DNA from 2 places in the Psychrobacter okhotskensis genome. Region 1 is predicted to be linked to the other one. Evidence: predicted binding sites of a transcription regulator. Region 1 holds the regulator's gene; the other holds the start of a gene.
What was found. The regulator PhoB, encoded in region 1, activates phosphate uptake and scavenging genes when phosphate is short. The targets are predictions, from matches to a motif close to TGTCATNAANCTGTCATAA.
Positions count from the first base shown of each region.

Region 2: pstS (phosphate ABC transporter substrate-binding protein PstS) is a predicted target of PhoB. The motif match lies at 6,968-6,986, and genes of this name have one in related genera.

Region 1 covers NZ_OZ281822.1:2,981,118-2,993,460, forward strand. The annotation lists gene phoR (phosphate regulon sensor histidine kinase PhoR) at 1-1,056, opposite strand, end outside; gene phoB (phosphate regulon transcriptional regulator PhoB) at 1,120-1,824, opposite strand; gene dtd (D-aminoacyl-tRNA deacylase) at 1,989-2,441, opposite strand; gene asd (archaetidylserine decarboxylase) at 2,570-3,412, shown strand; gene ACSUPM_RS12385 (DUF1287 domain-containing protein) at 3,560-4,165, opposite strand; gene ACSUPM_RS12390 (HD domain-containing protein) at 4,353-4,997, opposite strand; gene ACSUPM_RS12395 (MFS transporter) at 5,236-6,504, shown strand; gene ACSUPM_RS12400 (isochorismatase family protein) at 6,648-7,223, opposite strand; gene fadA (acetyl-CoA C-acyltransferase FadA) at 7,471-8,643, opposite strand; gene fadB (fatty acid oxidation complex subunit alpha FadB) at 8,794-10,953, opposite strand; gene ACSUPM_RS12415 (polyprenyl synthetase family protein) at 11,733-12,343, shown strand, end outside.
Region 2 covers NZ_OZ281822.1:135,055-147,397, forward strand. The annotation lists gene ACSUPM_RS00570 (DMT family transporter) at 1-832, shown strand, start outside; gene ACSUPM_RS00575 (fructose bisphosphate aldolase) at 1,014-1,904, shown strand; gene ACSUPM_RS00580 (hypothetical protein) at 2,030-3,097, shown strand; gene ACSUPM_RS00585 (hypothetical protein) at 3,104-4,249, shown strand; gene thiC (phosphomethylpyrimidine synthase ThiC) at 4,293-6,395, opposite strand; TPP riboswitch at 6,644-6,768, opposite strand; gene pstS (phosphate ABC transporter substrate-binding protein PstS) at 7,059-8,225, shown strand; gene pstC (phosphate ABC transporter permease subunit PstC) at 8,434-9,387, shown strand; gene pstA (phosphate ABC transporter permease PstA) at 9,501-10,409, shown strand; gene pstB (phosphate ABC transporter ATP-binding protein PstB) at 10,466-11,398, shown strand; gene phoU (phosphate signaling complex protein PhoU) at 11,658-12,343, shown strand, end outside.

The sequences.
Region 1 (12,343 bases):
CGAGCCTTTGCCTTCTACCGACTCTATCGTTAATTGCGCCTCATGTTGATATAAAACGTGCTTCACAATAGCCAAGCCTAAGCCCGTACCACCGCTAGCACGGCTACGTCCACTATCGATGCGATAAAAGCGTTCCGTCAAGCGCTCGATATGTTGGGGCGCAATACCGAGACCATCATCTTCAACAGCAAAGCGGCAGCCTTCCGCTGTTTTTGTCCAGCTGATAGCTATATTGCCACCCTTTGGCGTGTATTTGATGGCATTAATGACCAAATTGGATAAGGCACTCGTTAAGTACATCTCTGATCCGTATAACCCATCGTAAGTGTCTATCTGCAAATGAATAGTATGATTATATTCTTGGTTATACGCTTGCGCATCATCATAGATATGCGTCAGTAACTTGGTCATATCAATGTCATTAAGCTCGTGCGTCTCTTCGATTTCGATACGAGACAACAGCAGTAAGTCATTTACAATCCGATTCATACGGGCAGTCTGCTGAGTCATTAGCTCAAAGCCACGTCGCCACTGCGGTGGCATATCTTCCTGCTCGGAAAAATTTTCTAAATATCCCATCAACACAGTCAATGGCGTGCGCAGCTCATGCGAGACATTGGCGACAAAATCACGACGCATTTCCTCCAAATGCTGCAAGCGGGTCACATCATAAATGATCAGTAATTTTTCATCATCGAAAGGCGTAAGCTCACACTTTAGATAACGTTTAGGGTCTCGCCATGACACCATGTGCACACCATCGCTCGGTGGGGTGATAGCCTGATAGTACTGGCGAAATTCTGGTATGGTGATAAAGTCAAAAATACTCTGACCTTTATCAGTTGCCTGCAATAACAACAAGTCTTCCGCTGCCTGATTCCACCATTCCAAACCATCTTCATCATTGAGCAAAATAACCGCATCCCGTAACGCTCGTAAGGCGCTGCGGATTTTTTTAAGTTGATCCGTTGTATTGTGCTGGGCAACTTGCGCTTGCTCACCCTGTTGCTCATTTTCTATCGGCATCATAGGCATTATCGGTGTTGTCATCGTCATTTATCATCCCTACCACTAGATACTGTGTTTCTTTACGCTTACCAAGACATTTTCTGCGGCTGATTAAATGGATTCAATCAAGCTAGAAAACCGATACCCAGTACCGCGTACCGTTTGTATCAGCGTAGCACAATCATAAGGCTGCAGTAATTTACGTAAGCGCCGAATATGTACATCAATCGTCCGGTCTTCAATATAGACATTGCCGCCCCAAACCTGATCTAGCAGCTGTGTCCGCGTATAAGCACGCTCTGGATGACTCATAAAAAATGCCAACAATCGATACTCTGTCGGACCGATATCGATGAGCTGACCCGCTGCCGTCACGCGCTGGCTTTTAGGATCTAAGCTAAGCTTGCCGATTTCGATAGGCTTATCAGCGCTGAGTGCACTACTACGACGTAGCACCGCCTTGATTCTTGAGATTAGCTCACGTGTTGAAAAAGGCTTGGTCATATAGTCATCAGCCCCAGCATCGAGCCCATGAACCTTACTGTCTTCTTCACTTTTGGCAGTCAGCATAATGACCGGTATCTCGGCGAGCGAATCGTCGTTTTTGAGCATCCGGCAAAAATCAATGCCGCTTTTTTCACCGTTCAGCATCCAATCTAATAGTATCAGCGCCGGACGGTGATCAACCACTTGCTGATGCGCCTCTGCTACGTCCGCAGCGTGCAGGCTATCAAAGCCAGCCATCTCTAAGGTCATCGCAATCATTTCACGAATCGCAGGCTCATCCTCAACGATCAAAATTTGCTCATTATACATACGGCAGCCTTGTTATTAGATTTTAAGATTCAAAAATTTAGCGCACCAAAACTCAAATTAGGAAAATTAACATAAAGAAATTAAGATACAAAAAAGGCAATACACAGTCACCAGTTTCTACTTATTAAACGGGTTAATTATGACAGCTTCATGACAACGGCTTTCTAGACTTCTAATAAAAAGTTTAGTGGCCCATCATTGACGCTTGCCACTTGCATATCAGCACCAAATTGACCAGTGGCAACATTGTGATGCTGAGTTTTAGCATAAGTAATCATTTGCTCAAACAACATTTGAGCAGCATTAGGTGCCATCGCGCCACCAAAATCAGGGCGACGACCCTTGTCTGTTTTTGCCATCAAGGTAAATTGCGACACCAATAATAGCCCGCCACCGACCTGTTGCACATTTTTATCCAGTTTACCGACCTTGGCAGGATCGTCATGATTTTCAAATATGCGATAGGTCAGAATTTTATCAATCATGCGCTGGGCAGTTTGCAGGCTATCATCATGCCCCAAGCCAATATACGCCAACACCCCATGCTCGATGGCACCGATATTTTGTGCATCGACGCTGACACTGGCACAGTGAACCCGTTGTATAAGCGCTTTCATTTAGAGCCTTTTTTATTTATAAATGTCTGACAGATTATGGTCATACAATACTCTGCTGTCCATGATAAAATACCGCCATTGATTTGCTTATTAATTATTACATCAAACCCTATCTTGGTAGCCCGATTATGAATTTATTTACTACCCTTCAACAATTTGTCCCGCAGCAGCAGCTGAGTAAAGTCGCTGGGCGTCTAGCCGCCAGCCGTCATCCGTATGTCAAACGTGCCTTTATTCGTAGTTTTGCCAAGGCTTACGGCGTCAGCTTAGGTGAGTATGAGCGTCAGAGCTTTAATGCTTATGAGAGTTTTAATGACTTCTTTACCCGTGAGCTCAAAAAAAACGCCCGTATCATCGATAGCAGCGTAAACGGTATTGTCAGTCCTGCCGATGGTATCATCTCGCAGCTAGGACAGATTGAAGACCATAAATTGCTGCAAGCCAAAGGTCGTCATTATGACGTTGGTCAATTACTGGCCAATAGCGAAGATGGCAGCTATTTCGCTGATGGTAGCTTTGCGACCGTGTATCTAGCGCCCAGCAATTATCACCGCGTTCATATGCCTTTTGATGGTACCTTGACCAAGACCCGCTATGTACCGGGTACGCTGTTTTCGGTCAATAATACCACAGCCGCTAACGTGCCTGATTTGTTTGCCCGTAATGAGCGCTTGGTCTGTTTATTTGATACAAAATATGGCAAAGCGGCCGTGGTAATGGTTGGCGCTATGATTGTCGCTGGTATCGAAACCGTCGCTACCGGAAAAATCAGCCGCACTGAGGACATCCAAGAAGCAGATCACGACATGAGCTTTGAGAAAGGCGATGAGCTTGGACGCTTTTATTTAGGTTCAACGGCGATTGTCGTCTTACCAAAAGCCGCAAAAGCGGATTGGCAGGACAGCATGAAAGCCAATAGCGTGGTAAAAATGGGACAGCTATTGGGTGAGGCAAAAACTCAGCAAGCTTAGTTTTTAAGAAAATCATAGTACTAAAAAGCCCAGTTAAACGTAGATGATGACGTTTAACTGGGCTTTTTAATGGCTGTTAGTTTGTACTACTTCTATTTTGTATTGCCTATTTTTACTACTTTGGGCTACCCTGTGCAAAGGCCTTTATCAATATCGAAAGTGTTTGTGTATAGGATAAGCATAAAGGATGTTTTCTTCTTGCGTACCACGGCCAATATTATGAATAATCAGCGGCGCACCATCAGCAGCTGCTTTGTCTGAGACGATACCTATATGCGGCAAACCGCCGTTTGGCAAGCGCCACGTTACAATATCTCCGGCTTTAAAGCTGTCTTTATCAGTCGTAGATAACGTTTTTCCATGACGCGCAAAAAACGTTTCAAGATTGGGCACACGTCGATGATCGATATTTTTGTCCGTTGACTTCAAGCCCCAAGTCTTTGGATAGGCGGACCAATTTCCTTTCATATCATGATTGACCAACTGCTGCAAATCCACATTTTGCAAACGATAAGCACGGACAATCACATCGGTACAGACACCGGTCTCTATTGCTACATCGCCACGCGGAAACTCCAATTTACGATAAGTAGGATCATAACTCACCGTAACACCGATCTGTTTTTTGGCATCGTGCGCCAATTTATCACCATCACTGATAGGAGCAAGCGCTTGCGCCATTTGCGCTAGTCCCAGCATGCTGACAAAGGCTAGAGATTTACACAATGTTTTATAGTTTTTAAATAAGCGCATGTAGCCTCTCTGTTATTATTGATACTATTCAATATAAAGGTTTTAGACAGCGTCAACCATGGTGAGTCAGTAAAAAGGTGACGCTGTTAAATGACAATACTATTGAATGACAAAGCTATTAAATGACCACACTATTAAATAAAAAGGCTATTAAATAAAAAGGCTAGCTGTCAAATCTGCTATCAATTTACTTATCAATCAGCCATCCTTGCTTAGTCGCATATTCAATCTGTTTTGCTATCCAATCATGGATACTCGGAAAGCTGTCTTTAATAAAGCCATGCGCGCCAGCAACTTGCGAGCGTGTAACGTTAGCATCAATCCAAGTTTTTCCATTGGTATTTATATTAAGCAAAAATGGTAACAAGCGATCAACTACTCTTAGCAGTTGGGTTTCTTTACTATCACCTGTTTCCTGCTCTTCCCAAATCTCACTTAAATCAGCAATCCCATTTCCACGCTCATTTTGCAATCTAACAATTCCCGCACGTTCTTCAACATGCGCATCAACTCGCGTATCGGCGTATAAAAAAGTATCGCCGGCATCAATCTCGCCTAAATCATGTATTAGTGCCATCTTGAGCAATTTCTCATGATTGACATCCAGCTCAAACAAATCAGCGATTGACCAACACGCCATCGCCAAATGCCAAGAATGCTCGGCAGAGTTTTCTAAACGGGTCGTACCCGTCACATAGCTGCGCCGATTAACACGTTTAAGCGCATCAAGCTCTAATAAAAAATGGGTCACGTCATCAATACCGATGTTGGAGGGAATCTTCGGGTTGGGTACTGGGGTCTGCTTGGTTGATAATATGGCGTTTTCTGACATGGCTTTCTCTCATTTAAACGGTGAATGGTTAACGCTGTATCCGAATCTAATCTTTACGCAAAAGTAATTATTGTAGTCGACATTTTGCGCGTACTGCTAACCATCTAAATTTTTGCAGGGGTAATAATAGCAAGTGTCTTAATTTTTTATTGTTTAAGATTCAACTAATGCTCATAATAAGTCAGCAGGCAGATTGTAAAACAATTTATAAGAACCTGCACCAGACAAGGATATGTCGATGCCACCCACCACTGACGCTGCAACGCGTGCCACTTTACCACTTGCTACGGCACCACCTTTTAAGAAAAAACCGCCTAATAAATGGCTTATTATCGCAGGATTCTCTCTTTTACTTGGGGTCAATCAGTTTTTATGGCTGACCTTTGCGACCATCGTAATTAGCACCGAGGCACATTTCGGCGTTAATGAGTTTTTCGCCAATTTATTAACTTTGATGTTCCCTATCGTTTTTGTGTTGCTTGCCATCCATTCAGGCAAGGTGCTCGATAACATTGGCTATAAAAAAATCGTAAGCATAGCCGCGCTGCTTATGCTGATAGGCTCAATCATACGCTGGTTGGGCGCTGATCATTATTGGCTAGTATTTGCAGGGCAATTGCTTATCGCCATCGCTCAGCCGTATATTACCAATGCCATTAATCAGGTGACCTCGGATTGGTTTGATAAATCGCAAATCGCCACCGTAACGGGCGTGATTATGGGCGGGATGTTTTTGGCGACTGCCCTTGGTGCTTTTGCCCCTGCCCCATTAATCGAGGCGTTTGGCTTCTCTGGCATGCTACTTATCAATGTTATTATTACGGCGGTGGCAGTAGTAGGCTTTTTATTAGTGGTCGTTGAAAAACCCAAACAACAAGATAGCGCTATCTCACTGCACGAAATCGAATCGCTATTAAAAAATAAGCGCCTATGGTTTATCTCATTAGCGGTGTTTATTGCGATGGGTTATTTTAATGGGCTGAGTAACTGGATTGCACCTATTCTTGCGCCCCGCGGCATTGATGAAGCGACGGCGGGCATCATTACTGCCATGCTGATCGTCGGCGGTATTTTAGGCGCGCTACTGATTCCGCTATTATCTGACTATCTACAAAAACGGCGCATTTTTTTAATATTGGCAACGCTAATTGGTGCTAGCGCCACCTATCCCTTGTTATATTTAACGACAGGAACCACAACATTATTGCTGAGCTTTATATTAGGATTTTTCTTGTTGGCAGGTTATCCATTACTGATTGCCGCTGCTGAAGACACCGTACATGCGTCACAAGCCGCCAAAGCAGTTGCCATGCTGATGATGATGGGCAATCTCGGTGGCGTTATGATGGTGTTGCTGATGCAGAGCGTGAAAGGATTGACAGGCAGTTGGATGCCGACTGGCTGGGTACTGATTATTGCCGTCGCTTTAGCCACTTTTTTAGTCTTGAAAATAAAGGACAAACCAGTAATTAAACCTACTGTTAAACCAACTTCAAAAGTTGTTTAAGAGCCTTATTTCAAATCGTTACTTAAAGGCGAAAAAAGTTAGCATTTAAAAAAGATAGCGCCTAAGCCTTAAGCGCTATCTTTTTTATTAATGATTAAACATTGTCTTATAACCAATCAATCCAGCTAATTAAGCTAATTAAGTCACTTAATCAAATTACTAATGGTCTTAAAAGCAGGGTCTTTACTACTGCGGCACAATTCAAAAAGAATGGATTCTACCGTACTAATCACGCCACCAGCGCGGCGGATACGGCGAATCGCTTGCTTCTTATCATAAGGAAAGCGCGAGCCAACCGCATCACCAATAATCACTGGCTGCATACCATTATCGAGCAAATCAAGCGCCGTTTGCATGACGCAGACATGCGCCTCCACCCCAAATAATAGAACAATGCTACGATTTTGTTGGGCTAAATAATGCCATGAATCGTCATTATCACAAGCGCTAAAAGTGATTTTTTCAAAGCTTTTGGCATTGTCGCCTTCTAGCACATCACGTATCTCAGGCAGGGTATCGCCGAGTCCCTTTTTATATTGCTCATTGAGCATAATTGGGATGTTGAGGGCTTGTAGACCTTTGATCAAAGTGACTGTCTTTTTGACGATATTTTCATGGTCATAAATATGCGGCGTTAAGCGTTCTTGAACATCGATTATCATCGCTTGGGTATTTTCGCGAGCGATTCGATAGGTACGATCGGTAATCATAGTAGACATGGCACACTCCTTGTACGACTGATATTAATAGGTAAAGGCGACGCTATATTTGGCCTCTATATCATTATTATTAAACCTAGCTCTTATTTAGTCATAGTTTGCTGAGGGCGTCAATGGAGATAATTTTTATTAATGAGTAATATGATATCTTTCTCTACTTTATTGACTCCATAAAAAAGCCCCTAGTCATTATGACTAAGGGTTTCATTGAAAAATAATAAGCTAACAGCTATAAAAAATTTAAAGCTTACACACGCTCAATAATCGTCGCGATACCTTGACCAAGACCGATACACATCGTCGCTAGACCGATTTCAGTATCTGACTGCTCCATCGCATTTAGCAAAGTAACCGTGATACGAGCGCCTGAACATCCTAGTGGATGGCCTAGGGCAATCGCACCACCGTTGATATTGACGATGTCTTGCTTGTCCGTCAAGTTCAAGGCTTTTAGGACTGACAAGCCTTGCGCGGCAAACGCTTCGTTTAGCTCGATGGTTTGCATGTCATCGATGCTCATGCCAGCACGCTTAAGGGCTTTTTGCGTCGCAGGTACAGGACCATAACCCATGATAGCGGCATCACAACCAGCGACTGCCATGCTACGAATACGTGCACGTGGCTTTAGACCTAATTCTTTGGCTTTTTGCGCGCTCATCATTAGCATCGCTGACGCACCGTCAGACAGGGCAGATGAGGTTGCAGCAGTCACCGTGCCACCTTTAGGATCAAAGGCTGGGCGTAGCTTTTGCATTTGCTCCATCGTCGCGTCTGGACGAATCACTTCATCAACGGTACATAGTTGCAAGCGACCAGCAGCATCATGACCTTCGATACCGATGATTTCATTGTCAAAACGACCTTCAGTCGTTGCAGCCCATGCGCGGCGATGTGACTCAAGACCGAAAGCATCTTGCTCTTCACGAGTGATATTGTTCATACGACCAAGCATTTCAGCAGTCAAGCCCATCATGTTTGAAGCTTTTGCATAGTGCTTTGACGCTTCAGGGTTGAGATCAACGCCATGCATCATGCCGACGTGACCCATATGCTCAACACCACCGATGATGAAAACGTCACCTTGGTTGGTCATGATTTGAGCAGCAGCAGTGTGAAGCGCCTGCATAGATGAACCACATAGACGGTTAACCGTTTGACCACCAGCAGTCTTTGGAATACCAGCTAGCAGACCAATGTTACGACCGATGTTCAAACCTTGCTCTAGCGTCTGATTGACACAGCCCCAGATGATGTCTTCGACGTCACGTGGGTCAAAGTCGTTACGCTCAACCAAGGCACGGACCAATTCAGCAGACATGCTATCGGCGCGAACATGGCGGAACATGCCGTTTTTAGTTTTACCCATTGCTGAGCGTACGCCATCTACGATGACCACGTCTTTTGGACTTAAAGTTGTCATACTATTTTCCTTTTCAATTTTTATTGTCAGTGGCAGTACCGCAATGCTCGCCTATCTAATTTAGAATGTTAAGGTTACTAATAATAAATTAATTACCAATAATCTTATCGAGCATGATGTACTGCACTTTATCCTAGTAATGACTGCCCATTACGCCGTGGCGTAAAAGGTCTCGCCTGCTGCTGCCATATCGCGAATCTTTTGCGGGGCTTCATAGGCTTTGCCAAGGTATGCGTATTTTTCACACAGTGCCAAGTAGTTATCTAGACCCATTTGGTCGATATAACGGCAAGGACCACCGCGGAATGGCGGGAAACCAACGCCCATAATCATCGCCATATCAGCTTCTGATGGCGTGCTGACGATATTGTCTTCTAGGCAGCGTACAGTTTCATTGCAGAAAGCCAGCATAGTGCGGTCAATAATTGCTTGATCTTCAAAGGTCTGCTTGTCGCTATCTGTCGTGGCTTTTAATAGCTCATAAGTCGCTTCATCAGCAACTTTCTTTGGTTTGCCGCGTTTGTCCATCTCATATTTATAGAAACCAACACCGTTTTTCTGACCTAAGCGTTTGTTTTCATATAAAAGCTCAATCGCGCCTTTATAATCAGGCTTCATGCGGTCAGGGAAACCTTCTGCCATGACTTCTGCGCCGTGTACGCCAGTATCTAAACCAACGACGTCGATTAGGTAAGCAGGACCCATCGGCCAGCCGAATTTTTCCATGACTTTATCGACATGAGCAAAGTCCGCACCTTGCTTAAGGAGCAAGTCAAAGGCACCAAAGTATGGGAATAACACACGGTTTACCAAGAAACCTGGGCAGTCGTTCACAACTACAGGCACTTTACCCATTTTAGTAGCCAAGGCGACCGTAGTAGAAATGGCTTCTTCAGAGGACTTTTCACCACGAATGACTTCAACCAATGGCATACGGCTTACCGGGTTAAAGAAATGCATACCGACGAAATTTTCTGGACGCTCAAGTGCTTCAGCCAAGAAAGTAATAGAGATAGTTGACGTATTTGACGCTAGGATACAATCGTCTTTTACCAAGCCTTCTACTTCTTTTAGTACTGCACGCTTAACGTTTGGATTTTCTACCACCGCTTCGATAACGATATCAGTTTCAGCAAAGTCACCATAGTTCAAAGTCGGACGGATACGGCTTAACGTTTCACCCATTTTAGCTGGGGTCATTTTCTTACGTTCGACCATTTTGCCAAGTAGCTTGCTGGCTTCGCCCATACCAAGGTCTAATTGCTCAGACTTGATGTCTTTCATGATGATTGGCAAGCCTTTACTGGCTGCTTGATAAGCGATACCGCCGCCCATGATACCCGCGCCAAGTACGGCCGCTTCATTGATTTCATGTGCTTGCTTACTATGCTGCTTAGCAAGTTTCTTAACCAACTGATCGTTTAAAAATAGACCAACCAAGCTTTCTGCTTGTGGGGTTTTCGCCGCTTTTGCAAAGTAAGTCGCTTCGACTTCGATTGCTTTGTCACGAGGCAGATTGACATGCTTTTCGATTGCTTCAATAGCAAGCGCAGGCGCAGGATACTGCTTAGGATTGGCTTTGGCAAAGATCATACCTTTAGCACTGTTAAATGCCATCGCTTGCTCAAGCTGATTTAGCTTAACAGGCGCAAGCTTCTCTTCACGCTTCGCTTGCCAATCAAGCTCACCTGAGATACATTTTTTGACTAGGTCAATCGCAGCATCTTGCAAGTCATCTGCAGCAACGGTTGCATCAACGAGACCAAGTTTTAGTGCGTCCAGTGGTTTTTTCGGTGTACCAGTCGCGATTAATTCAAGCGCATTATCGATACCAATCACACGCGTACTACGAACCGTACCACCAAAACCTGGGAAGATACCCAGTTGGGTTTCTGGTAGACCAATGATAGCTTTGTCGCTCATGACACGGTATTCACAAACCAAGGTCATCTCACAACCACCGCCAAGCGCTGCGCCATTGATGGCCGCTACTTTTGGAAACGGCAAATCTTCAAAACGATTAAAGTCATGATTGATACTAATGACCCAGTCTTTGATCTCGCTTTCTGGATTTTTAAAAGAGCCGACAAATTCTGTGATATCAGCACCAGCGATAAACACGCCTTTGCTTGAGGTTACGATCAAACCTTTGACGTTATCGGCTTTTTCTAATGCAGTAACCGCTTCACCAAATTGCTTGTTGGTCTCAGCATCAAACTTGTTCACGCTCTCATTTTCGGCGTTGTACTGCATGTTGGCGATGCCATCTTCTAGCATTGTCACCGTGATGCGATTTCCTTGGTATACCATGTGGAACTCCTTGCTATGTAATAAAGGCTATGTAGTAAAAGCTAAGTGATAAAAATTACATCATAAAAGCGATGTTTTAGAATATAAAAAATAGCCGGTTATTGTTAGTAAAACGGGTAATAGCACCGCCAATCTGCTGTATCATAACCATAAATACATGACAGATTAAGCAGTGAAGATATCTTTATTATCCAGCGCTCATTGCTATACATCTATGCTAACTTTATTGCACCGATGCATAAGGCGCTTCATTTATATGCTATTGCTACAGGTACTGATGTTATAGATGCTGACTGGGATTTGAGCCAATACTGAGCTTTATCAATCAGATGGGGTGGTTAAAAGCACAATAGCGTCGTCAACATTGTCATCAGACCATTTTTACGTCAATTAGTGTAGGGGATTATGCCCCTGACTGTCACAAGCTAATACCATACTCGCAAGTCACTCTTAAGTCGATACTAGCCCTTTACCTAGCGGCGAACGTGCTTTAGTGAGTATCTGTATACTGAATTATTAACACGCTAAACAGGGTAGATAATCGGCATAAAATGCCCGACGCGCTCCCTTATCAAAACATATTCAACCGCTAAGTTAAATCAGCAATACGTAACGGTGCCTTGTTGCCATATTGCGCTCAAGCACGGATACCTTACCATCATACGACTGCTTTAAATTGCAAAAAAACCCTCTATTGATACCATGTGTCGCATAAGCAATACAACCTATCATGCTACACTAATACCGTTTTTATTATTCACCTGATAGATGGTTGGGTTATGACTGTTTCTTCTATGCCAAGCTTTATGCCTTCAAGACTTGTATCCTTTGCTAGCTTTGACAACAACACTGAGCAATTTCACAGCACCGTGCGCGCGCAATTGTCACAAGATATCGACGTGCTGTTTGCTTATGCCGAGCTGCCAAACCCACTGCTTGATGCCTGCCGCTACGTGATGACTGGTCAAGGTAAATTGGTACGCCCATTATTGGTTGCCAGTGCCTTTGACAGCATAAATCGTAGCAATGCTAATGATGCCTTTAATAATAATGACAATGTTAATGGAAGCGCTAATAATAATGTTAGTAATGACGATGAAAGTGTGGATAAAAGCATTGATAACAAAGCCCTTCAAAATAGCGATTTAGAATCACTACTAGAAAACGATTCCGACTATGATATGGCGCGCCGTGCAGCGTTGGCAGTAGAGCTGTTGCATACCTATTCATTGGTGCATGATGATTTGCCGTGTATGGACGATGACGACTTGCGCCGTGGTCAGCCGACCGCGCATATTGTCTTTGCAGAATCAACCGCCCTGCTCGCTGGTGACGTGCTACAGACGCTAGCCTTTGAGGTATTGACCGCAGAGCTGCCCACTTTTGCACC
Region 2 (12,343 bases), 500 kb from region 1:
CGCGGTACTATACAGTGTCGCCGTTTCAATACTCTTGAAAATATTACGTCAACGAGATATCGATATTCGCCAGACTATCGTCGCTGGTTATCCAGTGGCTTTTTTATTGACATGGTTTTTATTGAAGCCAGACATCAGCGGACTTAGTCTGTTAGGAAGCGCGTGGGGGATTATCATAGCACTTGGCGTGCTACTGCCTGCGGTGTTTATCATTCTTGGGCGCGCGATTGCTGCGGTTGGTATGGTGGCAACCGATGCCGCTCAGCGTTTATCATTGATTATTCCTATCGTTGCTGCCTTTTTATTATTCGGTGAGGTACTGACAGGTACGCGTATATTTGGTTTGGTATTAGGCTTTTTGGCACTAGGTGCTTTGGTGTATCGTCCTCAAGCGGGCGGCATAACTAAACAAGCTCGCCAAACGCCGCTTTGGTTACTTGGCGTCTGGGCAGGCTACGGCATTATCGATATTCTATTCAAGCAAGTGGCCAAGCAAGGGTCTGCCTTTCCACTGACCTTATTTGTCAGTTTTGGGCTGGCAGGGCTGTTACTGTTTATTTATTTGCTGATCACACGGGTGCGCTGGCAAGGAGGTGCTTTACGAGCAGGATTACTATTAGGTGCGCTGAATATGGGCAATATTTATGCTTATGTACGAGCGCACCAAGTATTGTCTGAGTCGCCAAGCATTGTCTTTACTGGTATGAACGTGGGCGTCATCGCGGTGGCAACCATCATAGGCGTTGGCGTATTTAAAGAGCGGCTCAATCGCATTAATATAATAGGGCTATTATTGGCGGTTGGTTGTGTGACAGTACTATTTTTAGCATAACCGTTTCGCCTAAATTCATCCATATCGTTGCGATTTATAAAATTGTTAACTTATCAGATATAGGCATGCCGGGCATCCTATGATAAGGTTATCTAAAAATAGCAAGACTGATATAAGCTGACAAAAAGCGCTTTGCTTTGAGACATTTGACCTCAACGAATAAAAATAGGATGCACGCCCAATGGAATACGAAAAGCAATTACAACGCATAAAAAATGGTTCAGGCTTCATCGCGGCGCTTGACCAAAGTGGAGGCAGTACGCCAAAAGCACTCGAAAATTATGGCGTGAGCAGCGACGATTATGACAATGATGACACCATGTTCGATCTCGTACATGAGATGCGAGCCCGTATCATCACTTGTGAAACCTTTGATAGCGAGCGCGTGCTTGGGGCAATTCTATTCGAAGATACCATGGAGCGTGAGGTTGAGGGTAAGTCGACGGCCAACTATCTGTGGGAAGATAAAAACATCGTACCGTTCCTTAAGGTTGATAAAGGTCTGGCTGAGCAAATGAATGGTGTGCAAGTCATGCGCCCGATACCTGATTTAGATGCACTATTGGACAAGGCCAAAAACTATCCGGTATTTGGTACTAAGATGCGCTCATTGATTTATGAGCCCAATGTCGATGGTATCGAGCTGGTCGTACAGCAGCAGTTTGATGTGGCCAAGCAGATTCTTTCAAAAGGCTTCATGCCTATTGTCGAGCCAGAAGTGAATATTGACAGCGCTAAAAAACATGACTGTGAGCTGATACTTAAAACCAGTCTTTTGCACAATCTTGATTTTTTAGACGATGGTCATCAAGTAATGCTGAAACTGACCTTGCCAGAGAAAGAAGGCTTTTACCAAGAGCTGGTTGATCACCCAAAAGTGCTAAAAGTTGTGGCATTGTCGGGCGGTTACAGCCGTAGTGCTGCGTGTGCTAAGCTTAAGCAAAACCCAGGTATGATTGCCAGTTTCTCCCGTGCCTTTACTGAAGGGTTGAGTAAGCAGCAAAGTGATGAAGCATTTTCTGAAACGATTAATAACTCAATCGAAGAAATCTATGAGGCGTCGAAGGTTTAAAGCCTTCAACCTTTATAATTGATTTTGAATCCCAGCTGACTTTAGGTTTGCTGGGATTTTTTTAATGGCATTCACAGTAGATATTTATTAAACTTGTGTTTGTTTTCATGGTTTTTGGAGAGGTTGTGTTTCGCTTTATTACTTTAGGATTGTTTTTATTAAGTTGGAGTGTTTCTAGTCAATCTATGGAGCCTGTAGGCTATTCAGGTACTTGGGCAAGCGCTGCTTATTTTAATAATGCCATCGATGTTATATCAGAGACAGTTAATATCGATATTACAGATGATGCTAATAATGCTGGTTATACAGTGAGCTATAAGCTGTATAACAATCGTGAAGGGCTTCAATTCCCATTGGTTTTTGAAGTATTCGATGAATTTGGACAAAGTAATGAGTTCGAAATTACTGTCGATGGTCAATCAGTGCCTGTCGTAACGGTTACTGAAGATAATAACGGGCTTGAGACATCTGATTTCTATATGCCAACCAATACTGGTTTAGAGCAATTCAGAGCAGATTCAAAGTATATCAACCTGGATTTGTCGTCAGGGTTGCATACTATTACAGCTACTTATGACGTCCAGCCGCATTATTATGGCAGTGATTGGACTGGGATAAGCACTTACTCTTATTCGTTAGTGCCGATGAATGAGAGCGTCAGTGATGATAAGCAGTTTAAAGGGTCATTTATTAAGCTAAATTTCAATGGTGGTTTAGACTATATCAGTATGGATATCGATGGCACGAAGAATACTTTACCTTCTAATAACCAATGGCATTTCAACGATAATCTTGCGAAAGAGATTGATTTTATTATTCAAGCACCTCTGAATCCTGTGGCAAAAGTTTTGACGGCTGTTTCGCCATTCATAACTATAAGTTTCGCGCTATTTGTATTGGGTGGACTGCATTTACGTATGATGAAACGTAGACAGCAAGCCCAGCCCGAAACCCTTTGGACAGTCATGCTGGTGGGTGGTTTTCTAGTGCCTCTGCTTAGCCTGATAATTTATTACCTCTATCTACTGGTGACAGATATGATCATTGGTCAAGGCGCAACAGGAGAAAGTCGCGATTTGTTCTTTATATGGGTTTTGCCGTTAGGCTATATAGTAATAACACCTATTTATTTGATAATTAGTTTTGTGGTTTTTATGATGGTTAAACAGACGGTTACTAAAACAGTAAAGTAATTATAGTTGAAGGCTGTAAATAGCTTTGTGATTCGCGAACAGCTAGCTGACGAGCCATTTGAGAGAATATTAATGCGTAGGACCATTTTAGGATTGCTTTTATTAAGCCACAGTATGTTTAGCTATGCCAATATGGCGTCTCCCATTATCGACGGTACTAATGCCAGTACGGCATATTCAAGCAAAGATATCGATATATTGTCTGAAAACATAGATATCAATATTGCTGAAGGTTTTAATCAAGCTGACTATGATGTCACTTACGAAATTTATAGCGCTAAAGAAGGCGATCGAATACCTTTGGTTTTTGAGGTGTTCGATAGCATAGGTAATGATGCAGACAAAAGCTTTATAGTCGAAGTCGATGGGCAAGCGGTACCAGTACTTATCAATTATGATTATAAAAGTCATTCAAAATCATTGCCCGCTTATCATGATCCAGAAACGGATACGGCCGTACAGTTCCATAATGACGCTAAATACTTTGAGATAAACTTAAGCGAAGGCAATCATGTCATTAATGTTAAATATTCTGCCTATCCTACAGTAAACCGTAGTGATTGGACCAATCAATATATCTATAGCTATTCATTAAAACCTGCCAAAACTTGGAAAAGCTTTGGTGACCTGACCGTTACTCTAAAGATTGCTGATGAATCGAAATACTTGAAGACTAATCTTGGCGAACCTTTAAGTGGGATGATAAAAGCAGATTCGAAGTGGGTCTTTGATCATATTCCTAACGATGTTTTAGACATATCTTACCGACAGCCACCAAGTTCTTTGGCTCAATGGCTGATTGATTTAGATGGAAGAGTAGTGTTTTTAGTATCAATAATGTTATTTGGTTTTATGCATTATAGATCGTTGCGTTCGAGTCACAAAAAGCACTCTAAACAAGCAAAAGCAATCCTTTGGTCGGGAGTGTTCATTGTGCCTCTCATAGCATTGATGATAGTTTTCTATATAATTTACTTTATAGACTGGTTACTAGGCGAGCATGCCAGCAGGTATCATGGATATACAATTTTTATTATTGTCTTTGGCTATCCACTGGTTTTGCCTTTTTATTTACTCATTATGAAACTGTGCGACTCTTACTTCAAACGAGTTTTTCCACGAGACTCAAAAATAAACGTAAAAAAAGCTTAAACCTAGCGACTAGATTTAAGCTTAAGCATTAAATATTAAACAATCAAACTTCTTTATATAATTGGCGTCCTTCACTATTATATTTGTCGGTCATCTCTGCCATACCTTGGCTCACTTCCTCGGCACTGGCTTCACCAACTTGCCCGACCAGCTCAGTATCTACCTCTTTGATCAGATGACCAGCCCCAGTTAGGTCGCCGGTTTGTGGGGTTACTTTTTTATTAGCGGCATCTTTATCCAGCCCTGCCGCATAATCCCGCACGTTCTGAGTGATCTTCATTGAGCAAAACTTAGGTCCACACATCGAGCAAAAGTGCGCCGTCTTATGCGCGTCTTTGGGTAAGGTTTCATCATGGAACTCACGGGCGGTATCTGGGTCGAGCGCCAGATTGAACTGGTCGTCCCAGCGGAATTCAAAACGGGCTTTAGATAACGCATTATCACGAGCTTGTGCGCCCGGATGACCTTTGGCAAGGTCGGCGGCATGAGCGGCAATTTTATAGGTGATGATACCGTCTTTAACATCCTTTTTATTGGGCAAGCCTAAATGCTCTTTTGGGGTCACATAGCAAAGCATCGCCGTGCCAAACCAGCCAATCATAGCAGCACCAATCGCACTGGTAATATGGTCGTAACCGGGTGCGATATCGGTGGTTAATGGCCCTAAGGTATAAAAAGGTGCGTCGGCACAGACTTCTAATTGCAAGTCCATATTTTCTTTAATACGGTTCATTGCTACGTGACCAGGACCTTCAATCATGACCTGTACGTCATGCTTCCACGCCACTTGGGTCAACTCGCCAAGGGTACGCAGCTCACCAAACTGCGCCTCGTCATTGGCATCTTGCAAACAACCGGGGCGCAAGCCATCGCCTAGACTAAACGCCACATCGTACTGCTTCATGATTTCACATATATCTTCAAAATGAGTATATAAAAAGCTCTCTTTATTATGAAACATGCACCACTGCGCCATGATAGATCCGCCACGCGAGACGATGCCCGTTAAGCGTCCAGCAGTTAGCGGCACATACCGCAGCAGTACACCGGCGTGAATTGTAAAGTAATCGACACCTTGTTCGGCTTGCTCAATCAAGGTATCACGAAAGATTTCCCACGTTAAATCTTCTGCCACGCCATCGACTTTTTCGAGTGCTTGATAAATAGGGACGGTACCAATCGGCACGGGCGAATTACGAATCAGCCATTCGCGCGTTTCATGGATATGATTACCGGTAGATAAATCCATAATATTATCTGCACCCCAACGCGTTGCCCACGTCATTTTGGAGACTTCTTCATCAATAGAAGAGCCTAACGCCGAGTTACCGATATTGGCGTTAATTTTTACCAAAAAATTGCGCCCGATAATCATTGGCTCAGATTCAGGATGATTGATGTTATTAGGGATAATGGCTCGACCTGACGCCACTTCGTCACGGACAAACTCAGGGGTGATAGTAGTCGGTGTATTGGCACCGAAGCTCTCGCCATCGTGCTGACGCATATCGGTCAGCTCATGCTGCTTTTGGGTCTCGCGAATGGCGATATATTCCATCTCAGGGGTAATGATGCCGCGACGGGCATAGTACATTTGTGTGACATTTTTTCCTGCTAATGCACGGCGAGGCTTGTCGATATGAGCGAATCTAAGATTGGCGGTACTGATATCGCGGGCACGCGCCAGTCCATATGAGCTGGACAATCCGCTTAATTGTTCGGTATCCCCGCGCTCAGCAATCCAGCCTTCGCGTAGTTTTGGCAGTCCTTTGGTCAAATCAATGTCGACATTGGGATCGGTATAAACGCCAGAAGTGTCATAAACATAAAACGGCGGGTTCTGTTCCCATTCGGTTTCAGGCACGCCTTGTATCGGAGTAGGGTTAAGGGTGATTTCGCGCATCGGTACTTGAATGTCAGGACGTGAGCCCTCGATATAGACTTTTCTAGAAGCGGGAAGGACACGGTGTAGGTCGCGCGCGTCTTCTTCAAAGCGGGCATCATTGGCGGTACGGTGAGCAGGGGTTTTGAGGGCATCGGCTTTTTTATCCGCTTTACTGTCAGTTGTTTGACTAGCATTGGCAGTAAGAGGGGCGTCAGTAGCTGGGATGTGGGTTTGGGCTGTTTGTAAATCTGAAGTAGTCATATGCTGTCCTAGCGTGTTGGTTTTTGAATAAAAGCAACACCGCCAGTAGCTGCGGGGATTGGCCTATATGATACGGACAAATTCAATCGTAAAACAAACCTGCTAGCGCTATCAAACCTAAACGTAGTCAGTGATCTTTAGCTGATTGATGGACGCGACTGATTATTAAAGCGCTATATCCGCATAACAATGCTAGTAGATAGTGGCGATAATAAAAAGGCATTTCTGCGCGCCCTTTGTACTTATATAACATAGGCTTAAGACTTCCCTGCGTCGGTACTAACCGCATCAGGTTCGGCGGGTGATCTCTCAGCGAATGTATCAAAAGGCTTATGAAATAAGCTCGTAATACACCGCACCCCGAGTCTGTCAGTGTTGTAAATCCCCTTCATACTAGCAAAATTCTGCGCGCGCGGCTAATGATATTTGGCTATACGTATCTCGTTTCAACTCTATATTTTATGGCTTTATAAACGCAGCTGGCTAATATCGCCCAACAACGTGACTCAAATTAATTGACTGTCAGGTCCTCAAATGAGACTTTTTTAACACGACTGAAATATTAAAAAGGTTGTCATCAAACTGTCATAAAGATTTGACAAGATAGCACGCATGTCACAAACAAACCTTTTTCATATCGTTGTCAAACTTTAGGAGCCTTACATGCGTTATTCGTTATTAGCAGTAGCCGTTAGTTGTACATTAATGCTCACGGCATGTAATAAATCAACCGACACGGCAGAGCCCACTGCTGATACTAGCAGTAGCGCTGTTACCACGGCTGAAACCACCTCTCAAACAGCCTCTTCTGCTACCACAGGTTTTAAATCTGCTGAAAATGTCGCCATGAATATTACGGGTGCAGGTGCGTCGTTCCCGCAGCCTATCTATGCTAAATGGTCGTCTGACTACAACACGGCTACTGGTGGCCAAGTCAACTATCAATCGATTGGCTCATCTGGTGGTATCAAACAAATTCAATCAAAAACCGTTGACTTTGGTGCTTCTGATGCACCGATGACGCCTGAAGAGCTTGAAGAGTCTGGCCTTATTCAGTTTCCAACCGTTATTGGTGGCGTCGTGCCAATCGTCAACATCGATGGTATAGAGCCGGGCGCATTGAAGCTAGACGGTACGACCTTAGCAGATATCTATTTGGGCAAGATTAGCAACTGGAATGACCCAGCTATCAAAGCCATGAACCCAGATCTGACTTTGCCAGATGCGGCAATCACGACGGTATTCCGCTCAGACGGTTCAGGTACGACTTTTAACTTTACGGACTATCTGGCCAAAGTCTCACCAGATTGGAAAGACACCGTTGGCGTTGATAAAACCGTCAAGTGGCCGACCTCTGCTACTGGTGCAGGCGGTAAAGGTAACGAAGGCGTCTCAAGCTACGTCAACCGTATGAAAAACTCTATCGGCTATGTTGAGTATGCTTACGCTAAGCAGAATAAGATGTCACATACTGCGCTGAAAAACGCAGCTGGTAACATCGTACAGCCATCTGCTGAGACGTTTGCTGCGGCAGGTGATATCGATTGGTCACAGCAAGAAGGCTTTTATAAAGTCATCACCAACTCTGAAACTGACCAAGCATGGCCTATCGCTGCTGCGACCTTTATCTTGGTACATAAGCAACCAGAAAATCCTCAGCAAGTCGCTGGTGTGTTGAACTTCTTTGACTGGGCTTATACCCAAGGTGATGACAGCGCCATGGAACTAGACTACGTACCATTCTCTGACACGGCAGTGGCCTTGTTCAAAGAGAAGTGGAACGAAGTGAAAGGTAGCGATGGACAGCCTGTCTATAAACCTGCTCAGTAATTCGATAGTCATTATTTAATAACGATCGAATTACCCTTTCAAACAACTATTCTCCGGTAGTTGTTTGAAAGGTTTTATCACAGCGAATTTAATCGCAAAGCCAATGATATTTATAGCTTCTGATACTTATATCTGCTGAGTTTGTTGTGATAAAACCTGATAAACACACTCATTTTTTAATCTTATCCTATTGAATGCTGAGACACTTATGACAGACTTAAGGTCCCAACTGGCTAAACAAAAACGTTACGATGCTTTATTCGTTAACTCCACCAAAGCATTTGCCATACTGGTATTGATGTCTCTAGGTGGTATTTTAGTGTCGTTAATTGTCGGGGCTTGGCCAAGTATTCAAGAGTTTGGTTTAGGTTTTTATACCAGCAATAACTGGGATACGGTCGCCAATGAATATGGTGCACTTGCACCCATCTATGGCACCTTAGTGACCTCATTTATCGCCATTCTGATAGCCGTGCCAGTGAGCTTTGGCATTGCCATATTTTTGACCGAAATGTGTCCTGCTTTTCTAAAAAAACCACTTGGTATCGCCATTGAGTTATTGGCTGGTATCCCCTCTATCATTTATGGTATGTGGGGCTTGTTCGTCTTCGCGCCGTTTTTTGGCGATCACATCCAACCATGGTTTATTGAACACGTCGGCCCTTTACCGATTATCGGTAAACTGTTTGAAGGCGCACCGATGGGACTGGGTATGTTCACAGCGTCCTTGGTGCTTGCCATCATGATTATTCCCTTTATCGCTGCCACCATGCGCGATGTTTTTTCCGTCGTGCCAGACTTATTAAAAGAATCAGCCTATGGGATGGGCGCGACGACTTGGGAAGTCATGTTCAAGATTATTTTGCCGTATACCAAAGCTGGTGTGGTTGGTGGTGTTATTTTAGGACTGGGTCGCGCATTGGGCGAGACCATGGCAGTGACTTTCTTGATTGGTAATGCCTTTAATATCAGTCCAAGCCTGTTTACCTCTGGGGTTACGATTACCTCAGCGCTGGCCAATGAGTTTGCCGAAGCCTCTAGTGAGCTACATCTGGCATCGTTGCTGCATCTGGGCTTAATATTATTTGTGATTACTTTTATAGTGTTGTCCATAGCGAAGCTTATGCTCATGCGCATGGATCATAAAGCAGGCAATCGCTAAGCTGGTGTCAGTTCTTAGTTCGGCTCAGAGTGACAGAGATGGATAGTATCGAAAGAGCTGTCTAAAAAGGCTGTCTAAAAAGGCTATCTAAAAAGATATGGGAAACGAATGTTATGCCTAACCCTGCTATCAATGCTACTAGCGCATTACCGGTAAAGACAAGCTTTGAGGTACGTTATAACAAAAGCCTTTATAACAAGCGTCGTCGTCTGAATAAGCTTGGTCTAGGCTTTGCGTTGTCGGCGATGGCGTTTGGCTTATTTTGGCTATTATGGATTTTACTGACCCTGTTCGTTGAAGGTTTTCAAGGATTGGTACAGTTGCCAGTATTTACGGCTGATACCCCACCACCGATGAGCGCAGGTGGTCTACGCAATGCCATTGTCGGCTCAATCATGTTGGCATTTTCAGGACTGTTTATCGGTGCGCCCATTGGCCTGATGACCGGTATTTATTTATCAGAATTTTCTCAAGGCAGTATGCTGGGCAAAGTCACCCGATTTTTAAATGATATTTTGCTATCAGCACCCTCGATTGTGATTGGTCTCTTTATTTATGCGCTGATGGTCAAAGGCAATAATTTTTCTGGTTGGGCAGGCGCGTTGGCGTTGGCATTAATCGTCATCCCTGTGGTCGTACGCACCACAGAAAACATGCTTAACTTAGTGCCTAATAGTATTCGTGAAGCGGCCTATGCATTGGGTACACCAAAGTGGCAACTGGTGACCAAAGTTACGATTAAAGCGGCCAAAGCGGGATTGACCACAGGCGTATTGTTAGCCTTTGCCAGAATTACCGGTGAGACTGCACCGTTATTATTCACTGCGTTGAATAATCAATACTTCAGTACCGATATGGGTAAACCTATTGCTAATTTGCCCAACACCATTTATCAGTTTGCGATGAGTCCCTATGACAACTGGCATACCTTGGCATGGTCGGCGGCCTTACTGATTACCTTGTCGGTATTGATATTGAATGTTTTGGCACGGTTTATTGGCAATCGGGGTCACAGTAAATAACAGCTACCAAAAAATCAGGCCTCGTCGGTTTTTACTTAAATTTATATCAAGTCAGGTTGGATACTATTATGAATGATGTCATCAATAAAGCGCCTAAAAAAACGGCGGTTAAAAAGTCTCATATCACTGAAGACAATCTATTAACCAACCCTTTATCGACCAGTGCACAAATGGCTCAGCCAAATGTGGCAAGCTTTAATAAGCAAACCCTGCATGATATTCCGCAGAATATGCCGCCAGCAAAGCTAGAAGTTCGAGATTTAAGTTTTTATTATGGGGATTTTAAAGCCCTTAAAAACATCGACATCGATATTCCGGATAAAAAGGTGACGGCGTTTATTGGGCCTTCAGGGTGTGGTAAATCAACGCTGCTGCGTACTTTTAACCGTATGTATGATTTGTATCCGGGCATGCACGCAGAAGGCAGTATCAACCTTGATGGCAAAAATATCTTAGGTAAAGACGTCGATGTTAACCTGCTACGCGCGCAGGTCGGTATGGTCTTTCAAAAGCCAACGCCATTCCCAATGTCGATATACGATAACGTCGCCTTTGGTGTGCGACTTTATGAAAAGTTAAGCAAAGCTGAGCTGGATAATCGCGTGGAATGGGCGCTAAAAAAATCGGCATTGTGGCCAGAAGTAAAAGACAAGCTAAAAGCGTCAGGCTTGTCTTTATCAGGCGGACAGCAGCAACGACTGTGTATCGCCCGTAGTGTTGCTACCAAGCCTGAAGTGCTGTTGCTTGATGAGCCAACCTCTGCATTGGATCCTATCTCAACGGGTGCAATCGAAGACCTGATTGAAGATTTAAAAAACGACTACACCATCGCTATCGTCACGCATAACATGCAGCAAGCGGCAAGGGTATCGGACTATACGGTCTATATGTATTTGGGCGATATGATTGAGATGGGCGAGACGGATCAGATATTTACCAAACCGGCGCAAAAAGCCACAGAAGATTATATTACCGGTCGTTATGGCTAAGCGCATTGATGATTAAGGTGGGCGACGCTTAGAGTCAGCAATATTGTCGCGTTTTTAGGATATTTTAACTATAGATAAGCTGCACTAATAATAAGACGCTGATAACAAGCAAACAGGATGAGTACTTATTGTGAGCAATCATTCGAAGTTTTTAGCATTGACCGAAGTATATCGGCAGCTCGGGTTTGAGCACTCAAATCATGTGCGATTTAATAGGCATACGGTGTCATCAAAACCTAGATTTCAGGGAATACGTTCTATGCAAAATGACAAGCATATCTCCAAAAGTTTTGACCAAGATCTTGATGAAGCGATTCGACTGTTTCTGCATATGGGTGACAGCGCGGCCAATCAGGTCGCCAAGGCCATCCATGCGTTGACCGATAAAAACCAGACGCTGGCACAAGAAGTGATTGATATGGATTTTGACATCAATCGCATGGAAGTCGATTTGGACGAACATATTTTATTGCTGGTTGCCAAGCGTCAGCCCGCTGCTAGTGATTTGCGTTTGGTCATGGCTATTAGCAAGGGTGTGGTCGATTTGGAGCGTATCGGTGATGAAGCAGTAAAAATTGCCCAGATGGCAATCAAAATTATCGCGCAAGGTAAGACTGAATATGGCTATGCGGAAGTGCAGCATCTGAGCAACCAAGTTCGGTTAATGGTACACAATGCGCTAGAAGCTTTTAGTCAGTCGAATGCTGAGCAAGCCTTTGAAGTCATGCGTAACGACAAAGTGGTCAATGATGAGTATCAGTCGGCCATTCGCGCCTTGATGACCTACATTATGGAAGACTCGCGCTACGTCTCAAAAGTCATGAATATCATGTGGGTACTGCGCGCGCTTGAGCGTATCGGTGATCATGCGCAAAACGTGGCAGAGCTGGTTATCAATTATATTAGCGGGCAGGATGTGCGGCATTCAGATTATGCTGAGGTCGA